2 regions of the Leifsonia sp. PS1209 genome follow, and region 1 is predicted to be linked to the other one. Evidence: predicted binding sites of a transcription regulator. Region 1 holds the regulator's gene; the other holds the start of a gene.
The links. The regulator LexA, encoded in region 1, represses DNA repair genes until DNA is damaged. The targets are predictions, from matches to a motif close to TCGAACANNTGTTCGA.
Positions count from the first base shown of each region.

Region 2: the regulator LexA is predicted to act here: its motif matches at 5,431-5,446, upstream of uvrA (excinuclease ABC subunit UvrA).

Region 1 is NZ_CP051154.1:2,499,817-2,511,030, reverse strand. Features, by position in the region: gene HF024_RS11980 (methylenetetrahydrofolate reductase) at 117-1,112, shown strand; gene metE (5-methyltetrahydropteroyltriglutamate--homocysteine S-methyltransferase) at 1,109-3,466, shown strand; gene HF024_RS11970 (metallopeptidase family protein) at 3,561-3,911, shown strand; gene lexA (transcriptional repressor LexA) at 3,952-4,641, opposite strand; gene HF024_RS11960 (LysM peptidoglycan-binding domain-containing protein) at 4,907-5,275, shown strand; gene HF024_RS11955 (histidinol-phosphate transaminase) at 5,848-6,951, shown strand; gene hisB (imidazoleglycerol-phosphate dehydratase HisB) at 6,948-7,550, shown strand; gene hisH (imidazole glycerol phosphate synthase subunit HisH) at 7,547-8,179, shown strand; gene priA (bifunctional 1-(5-phosphoribosyl)-5-((5-phosphoribosylamino)methylideneamino)imidazole-4-carboxamide isomerase/phosphoribosylanthranilate isomerase PriA) at 8,236-8,982, shown strand; gene HF024_RS11935 (SseB family protein) at 8,966-9,838, shown strand; gene HF024_RS11930 (MFS transporter) at 9,902-11,167, opposite strand.
Region 2 is NZ_CP051154.1:2,179,415-2,190,628, forward strand. Features, by position in the region: gene rapZ (RNase adapter RapZ) at 1-404, opposite strand, end outside; gene uvrC (excinuclease ABC subunit UvrC) at 441-2,447, opposite strand; gene uvrA (excinuclease ABC subunit UvrA) at 2,457-5,333, opposite strand; gene HF024_RS10420 (hypothetical protein) at 5,513-6,070, opposite strand; gene HF024_RS10425 (DUF58 domain-containing protein) at 6,067-7,626, opposite strand; gene HF024_RS10435 (MoxR family ATPase) at 7,623-8,705, opposite strand; gene HF024_RS10440 (hypothetical protein) at 8,702-9,457, opposite strand; gene HF024_RS10445 (DUF4129 domain-containing protein) at 9,454-10,173, opposite strand; gene uvrB (excinuclease ABC subunit UvrB) at 10,245-11,214, opposite strand, start outside.

The DNA of each region.
Region 1 (11,214 bases):
CGCCCGCGAACCACCTCACCGACCGGCTTCCGCCGGGCGGCGGGGTCCCACCTTGACCGAGGCGGGCGCGGCCCCGGGCGGGGTTCAGCGTCTCACCACCGACACCAGAGGACGCCATGAGCTGTACGGACGCGCGGTTCTCCTTCGAGCTGTACCCGCCGCGGAATGCGCGCGCCGCCGAGGCGCTGCCCGCGACGATCCAGAAGCTCGCGGCCGCGCATCCGGACTTCATCTCCGTCACATACGGCGCGAACGGGTCGTCCCGGTCGTCGTCGCTCGACGTGCTGCGCTACATCCTCGACCACACCGACGTGAGCCCGATGGCGCACCTCACCTGCGTCGGCTCGTCGCACGCGGAGGCGGCCCAGCTCATCCGGGAGTTCCTGGATGCGGGCATCCGGCGGTTCCTCGCGGTGCGCGGCGACCCGCCCGCCGACCTGGCGCCGGGGGAGACCGGCCTCGGCGACCTGCACAGCTCTGCTGAGCTGGTGCAGCTCATCCACCGGGTGCAGGCGGAGCGCGTGCCGTACGGCGAGCTGCCCGTGCCCGGCCTTCCGGCGAGCACCGTGCTGTCGCACCGCGAGCACGTGCAGATCGCGGTCGCGGCGTTCCCGAACGGCCACCCGACGTCGCACGGCGTCAGCCAGGACATCGACACCCTTCTCGCCAAGCAGGCGGCGGGCGCGAACCTCGGCATCACCCAATTGTTCTTCCACCCGGAGGACTACCTCGGCTTCGCGCAGAAGGCCCGGGATGCCGGAGTGCTCTTCCCGATCCTGCCCGGCATCATGCCGGTCACCAGTCCGGCCAGGCTCACGCGGATGCTCGAGCTGAGCGGGGAGGACCTGCCGAGCGAGCTCGCGATCCAGCTCGAGGTCGAGCCGACGGAGGAGGGGCAGCGGGAGATCGGAATCGCCTGGGCGACCGACTTCGCGCAGAAGCTGCTCGACGGGGGCGCTCCGGGCATCCACCTGTACACGTTCAACCAGCACGAGGCGGTGCTGTCGGTGCTGGAGCGGGTGGGGCTGCTCGGGGCCGCCGCGCCCGTGCATCAGACCACGACGACCACCACGACCACCGACGCCAGCACCACCGAAAGGGAACCAGCATGACCGACACCACTCCTCGCATCCCGTTCCCCACGGGGACGATCATCGGCTACCCGCGCATCGGGCGCCGCCGCGAGCTGAAGAAGGCCGTCGAGAGCTTCTGGGCGGGAACGATCACCGCCGACGAACTCGAGGCCACGGCCGCAGACCTCCGCGCCGCCACCAGGGACCGGCTCGACGCGCTCGGTCTCGGCCGCGATGACGCATCCATTCCGGAGAGCTTCAGCTACTACGACCAGGTGCTCGACGCCGCGGTCACCGTCGGCGCCATCCCGTCCCGGTTCGCCGCGCTCGCGGATGCCGACGGGTCCGTCGACCTCGCCGGATACTTCACGATCGCCCGCGGAGAGGGCGAGAACGCGCCGCTGGAGATGACCAAGTGGTTCGACTCCAACTACCACTACCTCGTGCCGGAGATCGGGCCGGAGACCGAGTTCCGGCTCGCGTCCGATCGCATCGTGCGCGAGTTCGAGGAGGCGAAGGCCGCAGGCTTCGTCACACGTCCGGCGATCGTCGGGCCGGTGACCTTCCTGCTGCTCAGCAAGGCGAGCGACGAGGCGCCGGAGGGCTTCCGCCCGCTGTCGCGCCTCGGCGACCTGCTGCCGGTCTACGCCGAGCTGCTGTCGCGCCTCGCCGCTGCCGGTGCACCGTGGGTGCAGCTCGACGAGCCTGCGCTCGTGAGCGAGTCCATCGACGAGCCGCGGGATGCGGTGCTCGCCGCCCTGGCGACCGCGTACGACACGCTCGGCGCGGTGCCGGGCCGTCCCGCCCTGTTCGTCGCAGCGCCGTACGGCAGCCTCGACGACGCGCTCCCGGTGCTCGCCGCCTCCCCGGTCGAGGCGATCTCGCTCGACCTGGTGCGCGGGGCCGTTCCGCGCGGGCTCGACGCCGCGACCGCATCCGGGCTGTCGGGCAAGACCGTCGTCGGCGGCGTGGTCGACGGGCACAACATCTGGCGCGGAGACCTCGAAGCCGCGTTCGGCACCCTCACCGAGCTGCTGTCGCTGAGCCCGGACGTCGCCGTCTCGACCTCCACCTCGCTGCAGCACGTTCCGCACGACGTGGACGACGAGCCGGAGCTGTCCGACCAGCTGAAGAGCTGGCTCGCCTTCGCCGACCAGAAGGTCGCGCAGGTCGCCACGCTGGCGCGCGGGCTGGTGGACGGCCACGAGGCCATCCAGGAAGAGCTGAGCGCCGCCTCCGCCGCCCTGGCCGACCGCGCGTCGGCGCCGGGCGTGCGCGTGCCGGCCGTGCGCGAGCGCGAGGAGGCGCTGACGGAGGCCGACTTCGCCCGCGGAGAGTACGCCGACCGGCTGGCCGCGCAGGATGCAGCCCTCGGGTTGCCGTTCCTGCCGACGACCACCATCGGGTCGTTCCCGCAGACGGGCGACATCCGCCGCTCGCGTGCGCAGTTCGCCAAGGGACTCATCACCGAGGCCGAATACCTGGGCAGGATGCGCGACGAGATCAAGCGCGTCGTCGACCTGCAGGAGGAGATCGGCATCGACGTCATCGTGCACGGCGAGCCCGAGCGCAACGACATGGTGCAGTACTTCGCCGAGAACCTGGACGGGTTCGCGGTGACGCAGAACGGCTGGGTGCAGTCGTACGGCTCGCGCTGTACGCGCCCCTCCATCCTCTGGGGTGACGTGTCTCGGCCGAAGCCGATCACCGTGGAGTGGTCGACGTATACGCAGAGCCTCACGCCCAAGCCGGTCAAGGGCATGCTGACCGGGCCGGTGACGATCCTCGCCTGGTCGTTCGTGCGCGACGACCAGCCGCTCGGCGAGACGGCGCGGCAGGTGGCGCTGGCGCTCCGCGACGAGATCGCCGACCTGGAGGCCGCGGGCATCCGGGTGGTGCAGGTGGACGAGCCTGCCCTGCGCGAACTGCTGCCGCTGAAGAAGTCCGACCACGCCTCCTACCTGGACTGGTCGGTCGGATCGTTCCGGCTCGCGACCTCCGGCGTGCGCGACGAGACGCAGATCCACACGCACCTCTGCTACTCGGAGTTCGGCGTGGTCATCGACGCGATCCGCAACCTGGATGCGGACGTCACCAGCATCGAGGCGGCACGGTCGCGCATGGAGGTCGTGCACGACATCCAGAGCTCCGGGTTCGAGCACGGCATCGGCCCGGGGGTGTACGACATCCACTCGCCGCGCGTGCCGTCGGTGGCCGAGGTGACCGAGCTGCTGGAGACGGCGCTCGGGGCGATCCCCGGGCGGCAGCTGTGGGTGAACCCGGACTGCGGGCTGAAGACGCGCGGCTACGACGAGACCGTTGCGTCGCTGCGCAACATCATTGAGGCGACGCGTGCCGTGCGCGCCTCCGCCTCGGCGCCGACTCCCGTGTAGCACGTTCGCTTCTGAGCCCGGGGTTTTCGCCGCAGTCTGTTCGTCTGCGGCGAAAAACCCCGGGCTCTGTCGCGTGCGGGGCGAGGATGGGGGAATGGTGGAGATTGACGCCGACGCGTTCGAGGCACTGGTGGGAGAGGTCTTCGATGCGCTTCCGGCCGACATGGTCGAGCCGCTGGAGAACGTCGCGATCCTGATCGAGGACCAGCCTCCCGGCGCGAGGCCGCGCCTTTACGGGCTGTACAGCGGGCATCCATTGACCAGGCGCGGCGTGTACGGTTTCGGCGAGCTGCCCGACCGGATCACCCTGTACCGCAACAATCTCGCGGCGAGCGTGTCGACGATGGATGCGCTGCGCGCCCGGGTGCGCGTCACCCTCGTCCACGAGATCGGCCACTACTTCGGCCTCGACGACGCTCGCCTCCAGGAACTCGGCTGGGCCTGACCGCGCGCCCCGCTCGTCCCGCCTCGCCTCGTTTCGGGGGTCAGACGGCGCGGAGGACGGCGACGACTTTGCCGAGGACTTCGGCGTAGTCGCCCAGGATGGGTTCGAAGTTGGAGTTGCGGGGGAGCAGCCAGGTGTGGCCGTCGCGCTGGCGGAAGACCTTGACCGTTGCCTCGTCGTCGAGCATGGCCGCGACGATGTCGCCGTTCTCCGCCGTCTTCTGGGTGCGGACGACCACCCAGTCGCCGTCGCAGATGGCCGCGTCGATCATCGACTCCCCGACGACCTTCAGCATGAACAGCTCGCCGTTGCCGACCAGCTGGCGGGGGAGAGGGAAGACCTCTTCCACCTGCTGCTCGGCGGTGATCGGGACACCGGCGGCGATGCGGCCGACCAGAGGCACCATCGCGGCGTCGCCCACGGGCGTCTGGTTCTCGTAGTCGACGGACTCGGACGAGTTGGAGGGCAGGTCGATCAGGATCTCGAGCGCGCGCGGCCGGTTGGGGTCGCGGCGCAGGTATCCGCTCAACTCGAGCTGGTTGAGCTGGTGCGTGACGCTCGACAGCGAGGAGAGGCCGACGGCGTCTCCGATCTCGCGCATGCTCGGCGGATAGCCGCGCTGGCTCACCGAGCGCTGGATGACGTCGAGGATGGCCAGCTGCTTGTCGCTCAGGTTCTTACGTCTGCGCGTGCCTCCGCGCTCGCGTGCTCCCTGGTTGTCGTTCGCCACGGTCGTCCCTTTCGTGACCCGTCTGCGCATCCGGCCGGCCCGAATGTCGGTGGTGCCTGGTTGAGTGAAGTCCAGACAATCGAAACTGTATCCACGATGCAGGGCTAAAACAAACATGTGTTCGAGCGTGTCTCGAAATCGCCCGGATGTTTTCGCCACTGAATCACGGTTGTGGTTTCGAACATTCGAAGATATATTCGGAACACAGCTTCGCATCCGGCCTGCCGGCCAAGCACCGGGTGCGGAATCTTAGGAGGTCAACAGCATGAGCACAGCAACGGTCACGATGTCGTCGTCGCAGTTCCAGGCGCCCGCCGGCGCTCGCACGCGCCTGCGTCTCACGCGCCGTGGGCGCGCGGTCCTCACCACGCTCGCCTCCGTCCCGCTCATCGTCGGGGCCCTGGTCTTCGCCCTCAACGGCGGGGGAGCCCTCGCCTCCGGCGACCAGGCCCACGTGCGCTTCCAGTACGTCACGGTCGAGTCGGGCCAGTCCCTGTGGAGCATCGCCGAGAAGGTCGCGCCGAGTGCCGACCCACGCGACGTGATCGCCAGCATCGTGTCCCTGAACCAGCTCGACACCGCGGTGGTCTCGCCCGGACAGCAGCTCGCGATCCCGTCCCAGTACGCGAAGTAGGGCCGTACGCGAAGTAGTCCGTACGCGAAGTGGGCCCCCTTTCGAGAAGTAGTCCGTGCGCCAAGTAGTTCCCCTTTCGCGAAATAGTCCGTACGCGAAGCAGAGAAGGGGCCTTCGCGAAGTTGCGGCGGAGGCGTGAGCGAAGTTACGGCGGGGGGCGTCCGCTCCCGGGTGCCCGCGGGGGTGGGTGTCTACGCGGCTGTGTGGGAGCGTGCTGGAAGGCTGCGATGGGTGCCACGCTGGGCGTCGCTCGCACGGAACGTGTGGCAACGTGGGCCGCGTTCTCCGCTTGAGCGGAGGCGCTGGCGGCGTGTCTCAGCAGGGTTCCGTTTGACCGGAGAAAGTGGGGGGTCGAATGGGCGGAATGGGCCGTAGGGCAGCGCGTGCGACGGGAATCCGCTCATACGGAACTTTTGGCGGTCGTGCGTGTATTCTCCGTCTGGGCGGAGGGGCTGGCGGCGTGTCGGCGGGGGACTCCGTTTGAGCGGATAGATGCGCGCGGTGGGTTGCGGAGCTGCCCGGGCCCGCGCAGCCCGGCGTCACACGGCTCGCGGCGTGACTAGCATTGATGGGTGACCTCTCTTTCCGATCTGCCGATTCGTGATGACCTGCGGGGGAAGACCCCGTACGGAGCGCCCCAGAAGGTCGTTCCCGTGGCGTTGAACGTGAACGAGAACACGCATCCGGTGCCCGCAGACGTCGCCGCCGACATCGTCGCCCGCATCTCCGCCGCGATCGGGAGCGTCAACCGCTACCCCGACCGGGAGTTCACCGAGCTGCGCGAGAGCTTCGCGCGGTACCTCGGGCACGGGCTCACCGCCGAGAACATCTGGGCGGCGAACGGGTCCAACGAGGTGCTGCAGCACATCCTGCAGGCGTTCGGCGGACCGGGCCGCACCCTGCTCGGGTTCTCCCCGACGTACTCCATGTACCCGCTCCTCGCATCCGGAACAGGCACCGGCTGGATCGCCGCCGCCCGCGACGACGAGTTCGAGCTCTCCGCCGAGACCGCAGCAGAGCAGATCCGGCGGGAAGACCCGGACATCGTGATCCTGTGCTCGCCGAACAACCCGACCGGCACGCCGCTGTCCCTCGCGACCATCGAGGCCGCATACGACGCCGCGCGTGGCATCGTGATCGTGGACGAGGCGTACGCCGAGTTCATGCCGGACGGCGAGCAGACGGCGCTGAGCCTGCTGCCGGGGCGTCCGCGGCTGCTGATCTCGCGCACCATGAGCAAGGCGTTCGCGTTCGCCGGTGCGCGCGTCGGGTACCTCGCCGCCGATCCTGCCGTGGTGGATGCACTCCGCCTCGTCCGCCTGCCGTACCACCTCTCCGCGCTGACCCAGGCCGCCGCCGTCGCGGCGCTCGCCCACTCCGCCGAGATGCTGGCGATGGTCGGCGAGATCCGCACCCAGCGCGACCGGCTCGTCACCGAGCTCGCCCGGCTCGGCTACCAGCCGCACCGCAGTGGAAGCAACTTCGTGCTGTTCGGCGGCGTCGCCGACCCGCATGCGACGTTCGAAGCGCTGCTCGAACGCGGGGTGCTCATCCGGGATGTCGGCATCCCGAACCACCTGCGCGTTACAGCAGGCACCGAGGAGGAGACCACCGCTTTCCTCGACGCTCTCGCGGCGCTCGGGCGTCCGGGCGCCCCGGTAAACTCGCTGGCATGACGAATCGCATCGCCACCCTGCAGCGGGAGACCAGCGAGTCCAGCATCGAGCTGAGCATCGACCTCGACGGCACGGGCGCCACGGACATCGAGACGTCCGTGCCGTTCTACGACCACCTGCTGACGGCGTTCGCGAAGCACTCGCTCACCGACCTCCGGGTCCGCGCGAGCGGCGACACCGACATCGACGTGCACCACACCGTCGAAGACATCGGCATCGTCCTCGGTCAGGCCATCAAGCAGGCGCTCGGCGACAAGCGCGGCATCTCCCGGTACGGCGACGCCCTCGTCCCGCTGGACGAGGCGCTGGTGCAGGCGGTCGTCGACATCTCCGGACGTCCGTACCTCGTGCACACCGGCGAACCTGCCGGGTTCGAGTTCCACCTCATCGGCGGTCACTTCACCGGGTCGATGGTGCGCCACGTCTTCGAGGCCATCTCGTTCAACGCCGCCATCACCACGCACATCACCGTCGTCGGAGGGCGCGACCCGCACCACATCGCGGAGGCCGAGTTCAAGGCGTTCGCCCGCGCGTTCCGCCAGGCCAAGGCGCTCGACCCGCTGATCACCGGCATCCCCTCCACCAAGGGGGCGCTGTGACGAAACCCGATGTCGTCGTCTTCGACTACGGGACGGGCAACGTCCACTCGGCTGTCAAGGCGCTCGAAGAGGCCGGTGCGAACGTCGAGCTGACGGGCAACCGCAAGCGCGCGCAAGAGGCGGACGGGCTGCTCGTTCCCGGTGTCGGTGCGTTCGCCGCCGTCATCGACGCGCTGCGCGCATCCCACGGCGACGAGGTCGTCGACAGGCGCCTCGCCGGCGGACGCCCGGTCCTCGGCATCTGCGTCGGCATGCAGGTGCTGTTCGAGCACGGCGTCGAGCACGGTCTCGAAACCGAGGGGCTCGGCGAATGGCCGGGCACCGTCGACCTGCTGAAGGCCGACGTGGTGCCGCACATGGGCTGGAACACGGTCGACGCTCCGGAGAACTCCGCGCTGTTCGACGGGCTGCACGACGAACGGTTCTACTTCGTCCACTCCTACGCCGCGCAGGACTGGACTCTGGATGTGGTCCCGCCGTTCCCGAAGCCGCGTGTCACCTGGGCCACGCACGGCCAGCCGTTCATCGCGGCCGTCGAGAACGGGCCGCTGAGTGCGACCCAGTTCCACCCGGAGAAGTCCGGACGCGCGGGCATCCAGCTGCTGCGCAACTGGATCGGCACCCTCTAAGCCGACAGGCAACACCCCGAGCCCGCGCGGACGCGCGGACCCAACCGAGGAAGATCATGAGCGAATTCAACAACACCCCCCGGCTCGTCCTGCTGCCGGCTGTCGACGTGGCCGACGGCAAAGCGGTGCGCCTGACCCAGGGCGAGGCCGGCTCGGAGACGAGTTACGGCGACCCGGTCGACGCGGCGGCGGAGTGGGCGGACCAGGGCGCGGAGTGGATCCACCTGGTCGACCTGGATGCGGCGTTCGGCCGGGGCGACAACCACGCCATCCTGAAGAAGGTCATCAAGCAGGTCCGCGGCGTGAACGTGGAACTCTCCGGCGGCATCCGCGACGACGCCTCCCTGGAGTCGGCGCTCGAGATCGGTGCGAAGCGCATCAACCTCGGCACGGCGGCGCTCGAGAACCCCGAGTGGGCGGCGAACGTGATCGGCCAGTACGGCGAGGCCATCGCGGTCGGCCTCGACGTGCGCGGCACCACCCTCGCCGCGCGCGGCTGGACCCGCGACGGCGGCGACCTGTGGCAGGTCCTCGACCGCCTCGAAGACGCGGGATGCGCCCGCTACGTCGTCACCGACGTCACCAAGGACGGCACCCTCCGCGGCCCCAACCTCGACCTGCTGCGCGAGGTGATGGACCGCACGACGCGCCCGGTGGTGGCCTCCGGCGGCATCTCCAACCTCGACGACATCGCCGCCCTGCGCGAACTGGTTCCGCGCGGACTCGAAGGCGCGATCGTCGGCAAGGCCCTCTACGCCGGCGCGTTCACGCTGCCCGAGGCGCTGGATGTCGCAGGGAACTGAGCCGGGCGACGGGTCGGGCGACGACCACGCATCCACGGGCCCGAGCGCGAAGGGCGCCGCGCGGCTGAGCGGGTTCGCGGCGCAGCTGGCGGCTGACGCCGGTCGCCTGGCGGACTCGGCGGGCCAGCCGTGGGAGGGCCGGGAGTTCGACGAAAACGCGTTCGGCGACGACGACGGCAGCGCGCCTCCCGCGCTGCTCGGCGCCCTGGCGGCGTTCCGAGCCGGCGAGGTGGGTGCGGAGGCCGTCGTGGACGCCGTGCGTGCGTCGCGGTTGCTGATCCCGCTGATGGCGCGGCTCGGCGAGAGCGACACCACCGACGACGGGCTGCTGATCGACAAGACCCAGGAACTCGCCATCGTGACCGTCGCCGGTCCGGACGGACGCACCGTGCTGCCCGTGTTCTCGTCGGTGACCGCGATGCAGACCTGGAACCGGGATGCGCGTCCCGTGCCGGCAGACGGGATGCGCGTCGCGCTCGCCGCCGCCGCGGAGGACACCGAGCTGGTCGTGCTCGACCCGACCTCGGAGACGGAGTTCGTGCTGCGGCGCCCAGCGCTGTGGGCGATCGCGCAGAGCCGCCCCTGGCTGCCGAGCGACCGCGACCCGGAGGTGTTCACGGCGTTCACCGCATCCATCGGGTCGGAGCTCGGCGTGCACGACATCGAGCTGATCGCCGGCGACCCCGGCGCCCGGCTGGCTGGGGAAGAACTGGTTGTGCGCCTCTCGCTCTCCGCCGGGCTGACCAGGGAGGAACTGGATGCGGTCCTCGGCCGGCTCGCTCAGCGCTGGGCCGCCGACGACGTGATCGCGACCCGCGTGGACTCGCTGCGCGTGCAGCTGCGCGCCGCCGACTGACGCGAGCCGCAGGAAGCGCCGCGCGGGTCCGCCCGCACGGCGCTCCGATCCACCCCGCCCCGCTCAGCGGCGCAGCATCCGCAGCCCGCCCGCGAGCGACAGCGCGCCCACCACGATCACGAACACCACCAGCACCGGCACCACCGGCCACACGATCAGCGCCACCCCCACCAGCAGCACCGGCACCGCGAGGCCGACGTACGCGATGAGGAAGATCGCCGCGAGCACCTCGCCGCGGTGATCCGGAGACGACAGCGAGGCCGCGACCGCGATGGAGGAGCGGAACAGCAGGCCGACACCCGCCCCCGCGATCACGCCGCTCGCCACGAACAGCCAGAGTCCGGCGACCAGCACCCCAACCGCGAGACCGGCGAGGCCGAGCACCACCAGCGGGATGGCCAGCACCAGCTGGGCGTGGGAGGACAGCCGGGCGAATACGATCTGCGACACCGCGGACGCGGCGAACACCGAGAACGGGACGGCGCCGGCGACGAGGCGCGAGGTCTCGTGCAGCACGCCGGAGAGCACGGTCGGCGCGAGCGAAGTGAAGAGCCCGAACACCGCGAAGCCCGCGAACGCCGCGACGGCTGCGGCGGAGAAGGTGCTCCGCGCATCCCGTGGCAGCGAGATCCGCTGGGGCCGGTATGCGGGGCGCTCCTCAGCACGCTCGACCGTCTCCGGCACCAGGGCGACCGCCACCGCGGCGACGGCGAGGATCACCAGGAACACCGCGTACGGGAGCACCAGCGGGGCGGGGAGGAACTGCGCGAACGCTCCGGCGATCAGCGGGCCGACGGCGAGTCCGCCGGTGTTCACGACGGTGGAGACGGTTCCGGCGAGGCGGGGACCTTCCTCCGGGCGGGCGGTGGAGCGCAGTTCGCTGAGGTGTGCGGTCGCGCTGGCCGTCAGCGCCCCGACGCCGACGCCGGAGATGACGCGCGCCACCAGCAGGCCGGGGATGTCGTTCCAGAACAGGAACAGCACGGCGGCGACGATTTCGAGGGCGATGGCGACGAGGATCATCCGGCGGCGTCCGGCCCAGTCGCTGATGTGGCCGATCAGGAACAGGCTCGCGAGCACGCCGATCGCGTACGCAGCGAACACGACAGTGACCACCCAGGTCGGGAACCCGTCGCGCTGCTGATAGAGCGCGTAGAGCGGGGTCGGCAGGGTGGAGAACGCCATCACCGCGAGGAACGCCGCCGCGATCACCCAGAACCCGGCGCCGTGACGAAGCCGCCACGGCCCACGAGGGGCGCCGGGTTCGCCGGAGGCGCCGGATGCGCGGGAGCTGCTGGATGCGCTGGTGGGGGAGGTCATGAGTGCCATACCGCTATCGTGCTCCCACCCGGCAATCGAGTCCAACGAATATCCCC
Region 2 (11,214 bases), 320 kb from region 1:
CGGATCTCGCGCAACCGCGTGCGCTCCGCAGTGATGCCGTCGAGGATCGTGCCGTCGCCCTGCAGCGGGTGGGGTCTCCGCACCTGCTCGAACCTCCGCACCAGCACCGCGTCCGTCGCTTCGAGGAACAGCACGCGCACCTTGGTGCCCTCGCGCAGGCTCTGGATGAGGTCGCGCAGGTCGACGAAGAAGTTGCGGCCGCGCACATCCACCACCGCGGCGATGCGCGGCAGACCGGACTCAGCCCGATTGGCCAGCTCGATCAGCGGCCGGAGCATCTGCGGGGGGAGGTTGTCGACGACGTACCAGTCGAGGTCTTCGAGCGCGTTGGCGACCGTCGACCTCCCTGCTCCCGACATCCCGGTCACGATCAGCACTTCCTGCTGCTCGGTGTCGGTGCTCATCAGCCTTGTCCTCCGCTCGAAAGGTGTCCCCCAAGCCTAGCGACTGGCGAGTCGTTCATGGATGGCGGACGCCAGGGTCGGTCCGACGCCGCGCACGGCGGCGATCTCGTCCGGAGTCGCCTTCCTGAGCTGCGCCACGGAGCCGAAATGCTTCAGCAGCTCCTTGACCCTCGACGGGCCGAGGCCCGGGATCTCGCCGAGCACCGAGCCGATGTCGCGCCTGCGCTTGGCGCGCTGGTACGTGATGGCGAACCGGTGCGCCTCGTCGCGGATGCGCTGGATGAGGAACAGCGCGTCGCTGTTGCGCGGCAGGATCACCGGGAAGTCGGAGTCCGGCAGCCAGATCTCCTCGAGACGCTTGGCGATGCCGACCAGCTGGATGCCCTGCACGCCGGACTCCTCCAGCGCGCGCCTGGCCGCAGCCACCTGCGGCTGGCCGCCGTCGACGATGAGCAGGTTGGGCGGGTACGCGAACTTCTTGCGCCGCTTCTCCGCCGCCTCCGCGAGCTCGGCGTCGATGTCGATCTCTGGATCGTCGCCGGCGTCGTCGGTCTGGACGGCGGCGGCGCGAGCAGCACCCGTCTGCGCGCCCTCCGCCCCCGGCTCGGCGAACTCCGCCTCCGGGTTCTTCAGGTACGCCAGCCTGCGCGTGATCACCTGGTAGATCGACTCCGTGTCGTCCGTCGACTCCGGGATGCTGAACCGCCGGTACTGGTCCTTCCTCGGCAGCCCGTCCTCGAACACGACCATCGAGGCCACGATGTTGGTGCCGCTGAGGTGCGAGACGTCGTAGCACTCCATCCGGAGGGGAGCATCCGGCATGCCGAGCGCATCCTGGATGTCGTTGAGCGCCTTGGACCTGGCCACGAAGTCGGAGCTGCGCCTCGTCTTGTAGAGCACGAGCGCGTTCTTGGCGTTCATCTCGACGGTCTGGGCGAGCGCCGCCTTGTCTCCGCGCTGCGCCACCCGCAGCTCGACCCGTCCGGTGAGGCGTCCGCGCGGTGCTCCAGGGTCGCCGATCTCGTGGCGGCGGGCCGTGAGCCACTGCTCGAGTTCGATGGCGTCGTCCGGCAGCTCCGGCACGAGGATCTCGCGCGGCGGAGCATCCGATCCCTCGTACGCGTTCTGCACCACGGTCTCGACGAGGTCGCCGAGTTCGACGTCGAGCTCCTTGTCGACCACCCAGCTGCGCACACCCCGGATGCGGCCTCCGCGCACGATGAACTGCTGTACGGCGGCGGCCAGCTCGTCGTGCGCGATGCCGAACACGTCGGCGTCGACGTTGTCCGGAAGCACGACGGCGCTCTTGCCCATCGCCGCTTCGAGAGCCTGGATCGCGTCACGGTGGCGGGCGGCGGCCTCGTAGTCCTGTGTGCTCGCGGCCTGCTTCATCCGCTCGGTCATCACCCGGATGTACTTGGTGTCGTTGCCCGCCATGAACGAGACGAAGTCCTCGGCCAGCTCGCGATGATCCTCCGGGCTGATCCGCCCGACGCAGGGAGCGGCGCACTTGCCGATGTCGCCGAGCAGGCACGGACGCCCGGTGAGCTCCGCCCTGCGGTAGACACCGTCGGAGCAGCTGCGCATCGGGAACGCCTTGAGCATCAGGTCGACCGTGTCCCTGATCGCCCAGACCTTCGTGTACGGCCCGAAGTATCGCGCGTCCTTCACGCCGCGGTTGCGCGTGACCATCACCCGCGGGATGCGGTCCCCCAGTGTCACCGCCAGGTAGGGGTACGACTTGTCGTCCCGGAACTGCACGTTGAACGGCGGATTGAACTCCTTGATCCAGGTGTATTCGAGTTGCAGCGCCTCGAACTCGGTCGCCACGACCGTCCACTCCACCGACGCTGCGGTGGTCACCATGCGCCTGGTGCGCTCGTGCAGACTGCGGAGCGGCTGGAAGTAGTTGCTCAGCCGCGCCCGCAGGTTCTTGGCCTTGCCGACATAGAGCACGCGCCGGTTGGCGTCGCGGAACCGGTACACCCCGGGCTGGGTCGGGATCTCACCGGCTTTCGGCCGGTAGCTGACGGTGTCTGCCACGCGCCCGGCCTACGCGGCGCCCCGGGCGCTCTCGCCCTGGAGGATCTCCTTGAGGAAGTATCCGGTGTGGCTGCCCGGCGTTTCCGCCACGCGCTCCGGCGTTCCGGTCGCGATGACCTCTCCGCCGCCTGCTCCGCCCTCCGGCCCCATGTCGATGATCCAGTCCGCGGACTTGATCACGTCGAGGTTGTGCTCGATGACGATCACGGTGTTGCCCTTGTCGAGCAGCCCGTTCAGCACCAGCAGGAGCTTGCGGACGTCTTCGAAGTGCAGACCGGTGGTCGGCTCGTCGAGCACGTACACGCTGCGCCCGTTGGAGCGGCGCTGCAGCTCGGTGGCGAGCTTGACGCGCTGCGCCTCGCCTCCGGAGAGCGTCGTGGCGCTCTGGCCGAGCCTGACGTAGCCGAGCCCCACATCCACGAGGGTCTGCAGGAAGCGGTGGATCGCCGAGATCGGCCGGAAGAACTCCGCCGCCTCGCTGATCGGCATGTCGAGCACCTCGGCGATGTTCTTGCCCTTGTAGTGCACGGACAGGGTGTCGCGGTTGTACCGCGCTCCCCCGCACACCTCGCACGCCACGTAGACGTCGGGCAGGAAGTTCATCTCGATCTTGATCGTGCCGTCTCCGGAGCACGCCTCGCAGCGCCCGCCCTTGACGTTGAAGCTGAACCGGCCGGGCAGGTAGCCGCGCGACTTCGCCTCCATCGTCTCGGAGAACAGCGTGCGGATGCGGTCGAAGACGCCGGTGTACGTCGCCGGGTTGGAGCGCGGCGTGCGTCCGATCGGCGCCTGGTCGACGTGCACGACCTTGTCGAGGTTCTCGAGCCCGGTGACGGCCTTGTGCTTGCCCGGCAGCTTGCGTGCGCCATTGAGCTTGTTGGCCAGCACCCGATACAGGATGTCATTGACCAGCGACGACTTGCCGGACCCGCTCACGCCGGTGACGGCGACGAACGTGCCGAGCGGGAAGTCGACCGTGACCTTCTTGAGGTTGTTGGCCTCGGCGCCGACCACGGAGATCATGCGCTTCTTGTCGATCTTGCGGCGCTTGGCCGGGATCTCGATCTCCTTGCGGCCGGAGAGGTAGTCGCCGGTGAGCGAATCCCTGTTCTCCAGCAGCTCGTCGTACGAGCCCGAGTGCACGACGTGACCGCCGTTGACGCCGGCGCCCGGTCCGATGTCGACCACCCAGTCGGCCGTGCGGATGGTGTCTTCGTCGTGCTCGACCACGATCAGCGTGTTCCCGAGGTCGCGCAGCGCGACGAGGGTGTCGATCAGACGGCGGTTGTCGCGCTGGTGCAGGCCGATGCTCGGCTCGTCGAGCACGTAGAGCACGCCGGTGAGCCCAGAGCCGATCTGCGTCGCCAACCGGATGCGCTGGGCCTCGCCACCCGACAGAGTGGCCGCTGCGCGCGACAGGTCGAGGTAGTTGAGCCCCACCTGGATGAGGAAGTCGAGACGCAGCTTGATCTCGCGCAGCACCTGGGCGGCGATCTTCTCCTCGCGCTCGGTGAGGTGCAGCTTGTCCATGAAGACGCGCGCGTCGCTGAGGCTCAGCTCGGAGGCGTCGGCGATGCTCGCGCCGTGCACGAGAACGGCGAGCACTTCGGGCTTCAGCCGCTTGCCGCCGCACACGGAGCACGGCACCTCGCGGAGGTACTCCGCCCAGCGCGCACGCTGCGTGTCGGTCTCGGCCTGCAGGTACTGGCGCTCGATGTACGGCACGACGCCCTCGAAGCCCGAGGTGTAGCTCATCTCACGGCCGTAGCGGTTCTTCCACTTGACCTTGACCTCGAAGTTGTCGCCGCGCATGACCGCGTTGCGCACCTCGTCCGGGAGCTTCTTCCACGGCGTCTTCAGCGAGAACTTGAGGTCGCGGGCGAGCCCGTCGAGCAGCTTCTCGTAGTACTGGAACAGTCCCTTGCCCTGCGTGGTCCACGGCACGATGACGCCGTCGGCGATGCTGAGGTCTTCGTCGCCGAGCAGCAGGTCTTCATCCACCGCCATGCGCGTGCCGAGGCCGGAGCACTCCGGGCAGGCGCCGAACGGCGCGTTGAACGAGAAGGTTCGCGGCTCGATCTCGGTGAGCTGGATGGGGTGGTTGTTGGGGCAGGACAGCTTCTCGCTGAACGTGCGCCACGCATCCGGGCCCTCTTTGTCGACGAAGTTGACCTGGACCAGCCCGTCGGTGAGCCGCAGCGCGGTCTCCAGCGAGTCGGTGAGGCGGCTCAGGATGTCCGGCCCGGCGACCAGACGGTCGACGACCACCGAGATGTCGTGCTTGTACTGCTTCTTGAGCGTCGGGGGCTCGCTGAGCTGGATCTGCTGGCCGTCGACGATGGCGCGCGAGTATCCGGATGCCGCGAGCTCCTTGAAGAGGTCGACGAACTCGCCCTTCTTCTGCGAGACGACGGGGCTGACCACCTGGTAGCGCCTGCCTGCTTCGAGCTCCATCAGCTGGTCGGCGATCTGCTGCACGGTCTGGCGCTGGATGGGCTCACCGCAGACCGGGCAGTGCGGGACGCCGATGCGCGCCCAGAGCAGACGCATGTAGTCGTAGATCTCGGTGATCGTTCCGACCGTGGACCGCGGGTTGCGGTTGGTGGACTTCTGGTCGATCGACACGGCGGGGCTCAGGCCCTCGATGAAGTCGACATCCGGTCGGTCGACCTGTCCGAGGAACTGCCTGGCGTACGCCGACAGCGACTCGACGTATCGGCGCTGCCCCTCGGCGAAGATCGTGTCGAAGGCGAGCGACGACTTGCCGGAACCGGACAGCCCGGTGAAGACCACGAGCGAGTCCCTCGGGATCTCGAGGTCGACATTGTGCAGGTTGTGCACCCGCGCTCCTCGCACGCTGAGGTGTGAACCCGTCACCTTGCCCATAACCACCCGATCAATTTCAGTCACTCGATCAATTCTCCGCTACTCGTCGCCCCAGGTCGGCTGTGTTCGCCCAGCGCAGATCGCACGCCGGCACAGATCGAAGATATGTTCGATTGTACCGGTTCATCGACAGACCTGTCACCGCTCGCCGCCGAGTCTATGCCGGACCACCGACATTGCTACCGGGGATCGTCCTGCTGCCCCGCCGGACGGTGCGGACGGCGCAGCAGCAGAGGCGCCGCGACGAGGAAGAGCGCCACGACCGCGACCCCGGTGAGCACCGCCGGCCACACCGTCGCACCGCCCCCGGCACTCGTCGTGAGCGCGAGCAGCCCGACCGCGGCGAGCTGCACGGACACCTGGACGATCACGAACCGCAGCAGCGACGGCAGCAGCACGGCGGGCTGCAGCCGGGCGAGCGGCGGCACCACGAGCATCCACGATGCCGTCAGGTGCAGAGCATGCGCCCCGGCGATCAGCGCGTACACCCGCCACTCGCCGACGGACTGCGGATGCAGCAGCACGGTGAACGCGAGCGCCCCGATGAGGAACCACGCCGTCAGCCAGCGCGGCACCGCGACGGCCGCGGCTGTGAGGGCGAGCGACACGGCCAGCCAGAATCCGGAGTCTGCGACGGTCAGGCAGAGCGCGAGGGCGATGGCGCCGAAGAGGGCACGGACAGTCCACCCGGGAACGGTGACGCCGAGCACGGGTTCTGTGGCGTTTGCGCCGCTCACCGGGACCTCCTCGGCCTGCTCAGCTCGCGGAGGCGCGCATCCCTTGTGCCAGATTCGGCTCCGTTGTCGTCGCTGTCCTGCCAGGCGAGCACGTCGATGCCCGCCGCGGCCAGCCGGCCGAAACGCAGAGCGCGCTCGACCTCGACGACTTTCAGCGCCAGCCGCTCCCTCGGGGGAAGGTCGCGCGTGAGCCTGGCTGGCAGCACATCCACCGCGATCACCCGGTGCCCGGCGGCCCGCCAGACGAGCGCGAGGCGCAGCGGCTGCTCGTCGAGGAACGTCGACATCACGTAGACGAGCGCGCCGGGGGCGAGGATCGGCGCGCGCACCCGCTCGGTGGCCGCACCGCGCGGGCCGGTGAGCTCGACGGCGCGCGACACCCGGTGCAGATGCCTGGCGCCCGCCCGGGGAGGGATGGCGCGGGCAGGGTCCGCCAGGTCGTCGAAGCCGACCCTGTCCCCCGCCGCGACGTACGCTCCGGCCAGCGAGACGACCGCCTCCCGCGCGAGATCCTGCGACGAGACGCCGGGCAGTGGATGCATGGCCGCCCAGTCCGCGACGCTCCCGGTGAGATCGTCCCTGCTGTCGATCACGAACTGGACGGCGGCGTCGGAGGTGGCCATCGTGCGGCGGACGAACAGCTCACCGGCGCTCTGCGCCCGCCGGGCGGTCGCTTTCCAGTCGATGCGGCGCAGCCTGTCCCCCGGCTGGAAACGGTCGACATCCCGGAACTCGCCCCCATCCCCCGGACGCGCCGACGGGTGCGGCCCGGTCAGCCCGATCAGCCGGGCCGGAAGCGGCAGACTCCGCACCGGCACGACCCGCGGACGGACCACCCGGTCGAGCGCGGGCGCCGCCGCGGTGTCGCCGACGAACGACGCGTCTGCGCCGATGACGCGGGCGGTCAGCCGCAGCAGCCGCTGGGGGCCGGAGTGCACGACGACGATGTCGGCCGGGATGCGCGCCGCGGAACGCGGGGTGAGCACGGTATCGAGCGGCGGGCGGTTCGGGAGCGCGATGCGGACGCCGACAGCGTCGATGCGGGTGGGCGCGGTGGAGGTGGGGGTGGTGACGGAGCCGATTGCGCGCACGATGGCGCCTTGAGTGGTGCGGGTGGGCGCGGTGGTCTCGGTCGTGGGGATCGACGGGCTGGTGGAGGAAGCAGGAGCTGCTGGGGAGCGGCCAGTGGACCCGTCGCGTGCGGGCTCGACCGACGCCGAGAACGCGAGCGGGATGCGGTCGCCGGGGCGGCGGTCCCAGCCGTAGGCCGCCGCGATGAGCAACGGGACGCCGACCAGGGCCAGCTCGACCCTGCTCGCGATGAAACCGGCGCCGAGGCAGACGAGCGCGACGACCAGCGCCGCGACGACGGCCGGGCTGAGGTCCCACGGGGTGGCCGCGGTGGTTGCGGGGGTGGCGGCGGGGGTGGCGGCAGCGGTGGCCGCGGTGGCGGCGGTGGCCGCGGCGGCAGCAGTGGTCGCGGAGGCGGCTGGGGTGGCGGCGGTCGTCGGCGTCGTAGGGGCTTGCGACGGGCGGCCCGGCTCCTCGGCGGTCACCCGGGGAGCCCCGCATCCGGGACAGTCGCGCGGGCCGCATCCCGTGCTGCTCCGACCGACGGAGGACCGGGCACCGAGTTGACCACCTCGGTGACCACCTGGGAGGCCTGCACACCGCTCGTCCAGGCTTGGACGGTGAGCGAGAGGCGGTGCGCGAGGACGGGCACCGCGACGGCTTTGACGTCGTCGGGGATCACGAAGTCGCGTCCGGCCATCACGGCGCGAGCGCGCGCGACGAGTAGCAGCCCCTGCGAACCGCGCGGCGACGCCCCCACCTCCACCGACCGGTGACGACGCGTGGCCGCGGCGAGGGCGACGCAGTATGCGGCGATGTCCTCGTCGACGTCGACCAGCTCGACGCCGTCCTGCATGGCACGGAGGGTGGCGGCGTCGATCACCGGCTCGACCGTCGCGACCTCCCTGCGCCTGCTCACCCGCGCGAGCAGCACGCGGCTCTCGCCCTGCGCATCCGGATAGCCGACGCTCAGCCGCACCATGAACCGGTCGAGCTGCGCCTCCGGCAGTGCGTACGTGCCCTCGAACTCGATGGGGTTGGAGGTGGCGACCACGTGGAAGGGCTCCGGCAGCGGGAAGCTCTGGCCCTCGACGGTGACCTGACCCTCGGCCATCGCCTCCAGCAGCGCGGACTGGGTCTTCGGCGAGGTGCGGTTGATCTCGTCGGCGAGGAACAGGCCGGTGAAGATCGGCCCCGGGCGGAAGACGAACTCGGCCGACGCAGGTGCGTACACGAAGGAGCCGGTGATGTCGGCGGGGAGCAGGTCGGGGGTGCACTGCAGGCGCCGGAAATCGAGACCGATGGCCGACGCGATACTGCGCGCGGCGAGCGTTTTGCCGAGGCCAGGGACGTCCTCGAACAGCACGTGACCCCCGGCGAGGATGGTCGCCAGTGCCAGTTCGAGCGCCGGGCGCATCCCGACGACGACGCTGCCGACACGGTCGAGGATATCGCCGCTCAGCCGGGCGATCTCAGCGACGGGGAGCGCAGCGGGACGTGCGGCGGGTCGTGCGGCGGGGAGGTCGCGGGAGGCGGCGGGCAGGTCGGGGGTGGCGGCTGTCATGGGTGCGGCTCCTGGGGCGGGGTGGGGGCGGTGGATGCGATGGGGACGGTGGATGCGATGGGGGCGGTGGATGCGATGGGGGCGGTGGATGCGATGGGGGCTGTGGATGCGGTGGACGCGGTGGGGGCGGTGGATGCTGCGTGTGGCTCGGCTCTGCCGACCGTGTGGTGGTCGCCCCCGTCGCCGTCGGGGTCGACGGGGCCGATCGGGGCTTCGGCGAGGCGGGCGAGGGCGGTGACGATCGCCTCGAAGGTGGCGGGCTTCGGGGACTCGGCGGTGCCCCGGCGGAGGAGACGGACCGTGTCGGGGCCGAGGAGGCGGGCGATCTCGGGGGCGTCTGCGGGGTTGTCGAGGTCGAGGCCGTGGAGTTCGAGGGTGCTGGCCGTGACGGAGCGGAGGCGACGGACAGCCTCGGGCGCGACTCCCCCGCCGCGGGTGTGCAGCGCCCAGCCGAGCTGGGACACGTCGCGGCGGGCACCGTCGCGCGGGAGCACGGGGTCGGGAAGCCAGTCCACTCCCGCCTGCTCGCCGAGAACCGTCGCGCAGGCACCGGCCGCCAGGATGATCGCGGCCAGACCGATGGCGTGCTCGGGGTCGAGGCCGAAGAACCAGGCGACGAAGCCAGCGACTGCCGCGAGCAGGATGCACCCGGCGATGCGCCAGCGGAAACCGACGGAGAACAGGAGACGCCTGCTGGGGGCGCGCGCGGGCGCGAGGTGCTCGGCCGCAGCGGCGCGCTCGTCCCCGGTCACCGCGGGCCTCCGGTTGCGCTGCGGGGCGCCGTGGTCCAGGACGCGCGGAGCGCATCCACTGCGGAGCGGGCGCGGGCGACCTCGTCGGCCGTGACCGGTGCCGCGCTGAAACGCGCGAGCAGGTAAAGGTCGAGGAGGGTGGTGGCGGCGTCGCGGTCGGTGGCGACGCGGACGACGACGCGGGTGGTGAACTCGCCGGGGGTTTCGGCGGGGAGTCTGCGCATCCCGGAGTCTGTGGCCGCCTCTTCGAGTCCGAGCCAGGCGCGTTCGATGGCGTCTCGGGGTTCGCGCGGTTCGGTCAGGCGGTCGTAGGCCAGGTCGAGGCCGCGGCGGACCTGGACGGGTTCCGGGGTCGGCTCATCCTCGGGTGGCGCGTCGCCGAGGGCGTCGGGGAGGAGCGGCAACGCATCCCGTTCCGGGAGGGTGAGACGGCGACGGACCGCTCGCCAGATGAGTGCTGCGACGACGACGAGCACGATCACGGCGGCGGCGACCACGAACCAGGAGATGTCGAACCGCGTGACGTGCTGCAGCTCGCGCGGAGCCGGTGACCCGGAGGCGGTGGGGCCCGTCAGGTTCTGCGGGAGCGGGGGCTGGGATTCCGCGGGAGGGACCCAGCGCATCCCGGAGAAGACCGGGGCGCCCTGCACGGCCAGCGCGACCACGGCGATGAGCGCGAGCGCCGAGCAGGCGAGCAGCATCCGATGACGCTTCATCGCCCCGCCGTCGTCATCGCGCTCACCTTGCCACCGTATACCGGTCGCCCGATGGAGAGCCCGAGGCCCACTCAGCCCAGGTGGCCCGCCTTCTCCATCTGGCGGAGGTCGCGCTTGAGGTCGCCGAGTTCGTCGCGGAGGCGCGCGGCCAGCTCGAACTTCAGTTCGCCGGCGGCGGCGAGCATCTGGCCGTTGAGGTCGGCGATGAGAGCCTCGAGTTCGTTCGCGCCCTGCGCGGCGATGCCGCCCTTGCGGAGGTTGGGCGTCGGGCTCTTCTTCTTCGCCTCGCGGCCGGCCAGCATCGCTGCCGTGTCCGCGCCCTCGCGGGCGAGCACGTCGGTGATGTCGGCGATGCGCTTGCGCAGCGGCTGCGGGTCGATGCCGTTGACCCTGTTGTACTCGACCTGCCGCTCGCGGCGGCGGGTGGTCTCCTCGATGGCGTTCTTCATCGAGTCGGTCAGCACGTCCGCGTACATGTGGACCTGGCCGGAGACGTTGCGCGCCGCGCGGCCGATGGTCTGGATGAGCGAGGTCGACGACCGCAGGAAGCCTTCCTTGTCCGCATCCAGGATCGCCACGAGCGACACCTCGGGGAGGTCGAGACCCTCGCGCAGCAGGTTGATGCCGACGAGCACGTCGTAGACACCCGCGCGCAGCTCGGTGAGGAGCTCGACCCGGCGGAGGGTGTCGACGTCGGAGTGCAGGTAGCGGACCTTGACGCCGGCCTCGGCGAGGAAGTCGGTGAGCTCCTCCGCCATCTTCTTGGTCAGCGTGGTGACCAGGACGCGCTCGTCGCGCTCGACGCGCAGCCGGATCTCTTCGAGCAGGTCGTCGATCTGGCCCTTGGTGGGCTTCACGACGATCTCCGGGTCGACGAGACCGGTCGGGCGGATGATCTGCTCGACGACGCCGTCGGCGATGCCCATCTCGTAGCGGCCGGGCGTGGCGGACAGGTAGACCGTCTGGCCGACGCGGTCTTTGAACTCGTTCCACTTGAGCGGGCGGTTGTCGAGCGCGCTCGGCAGGCGGAACCCGTGCTCG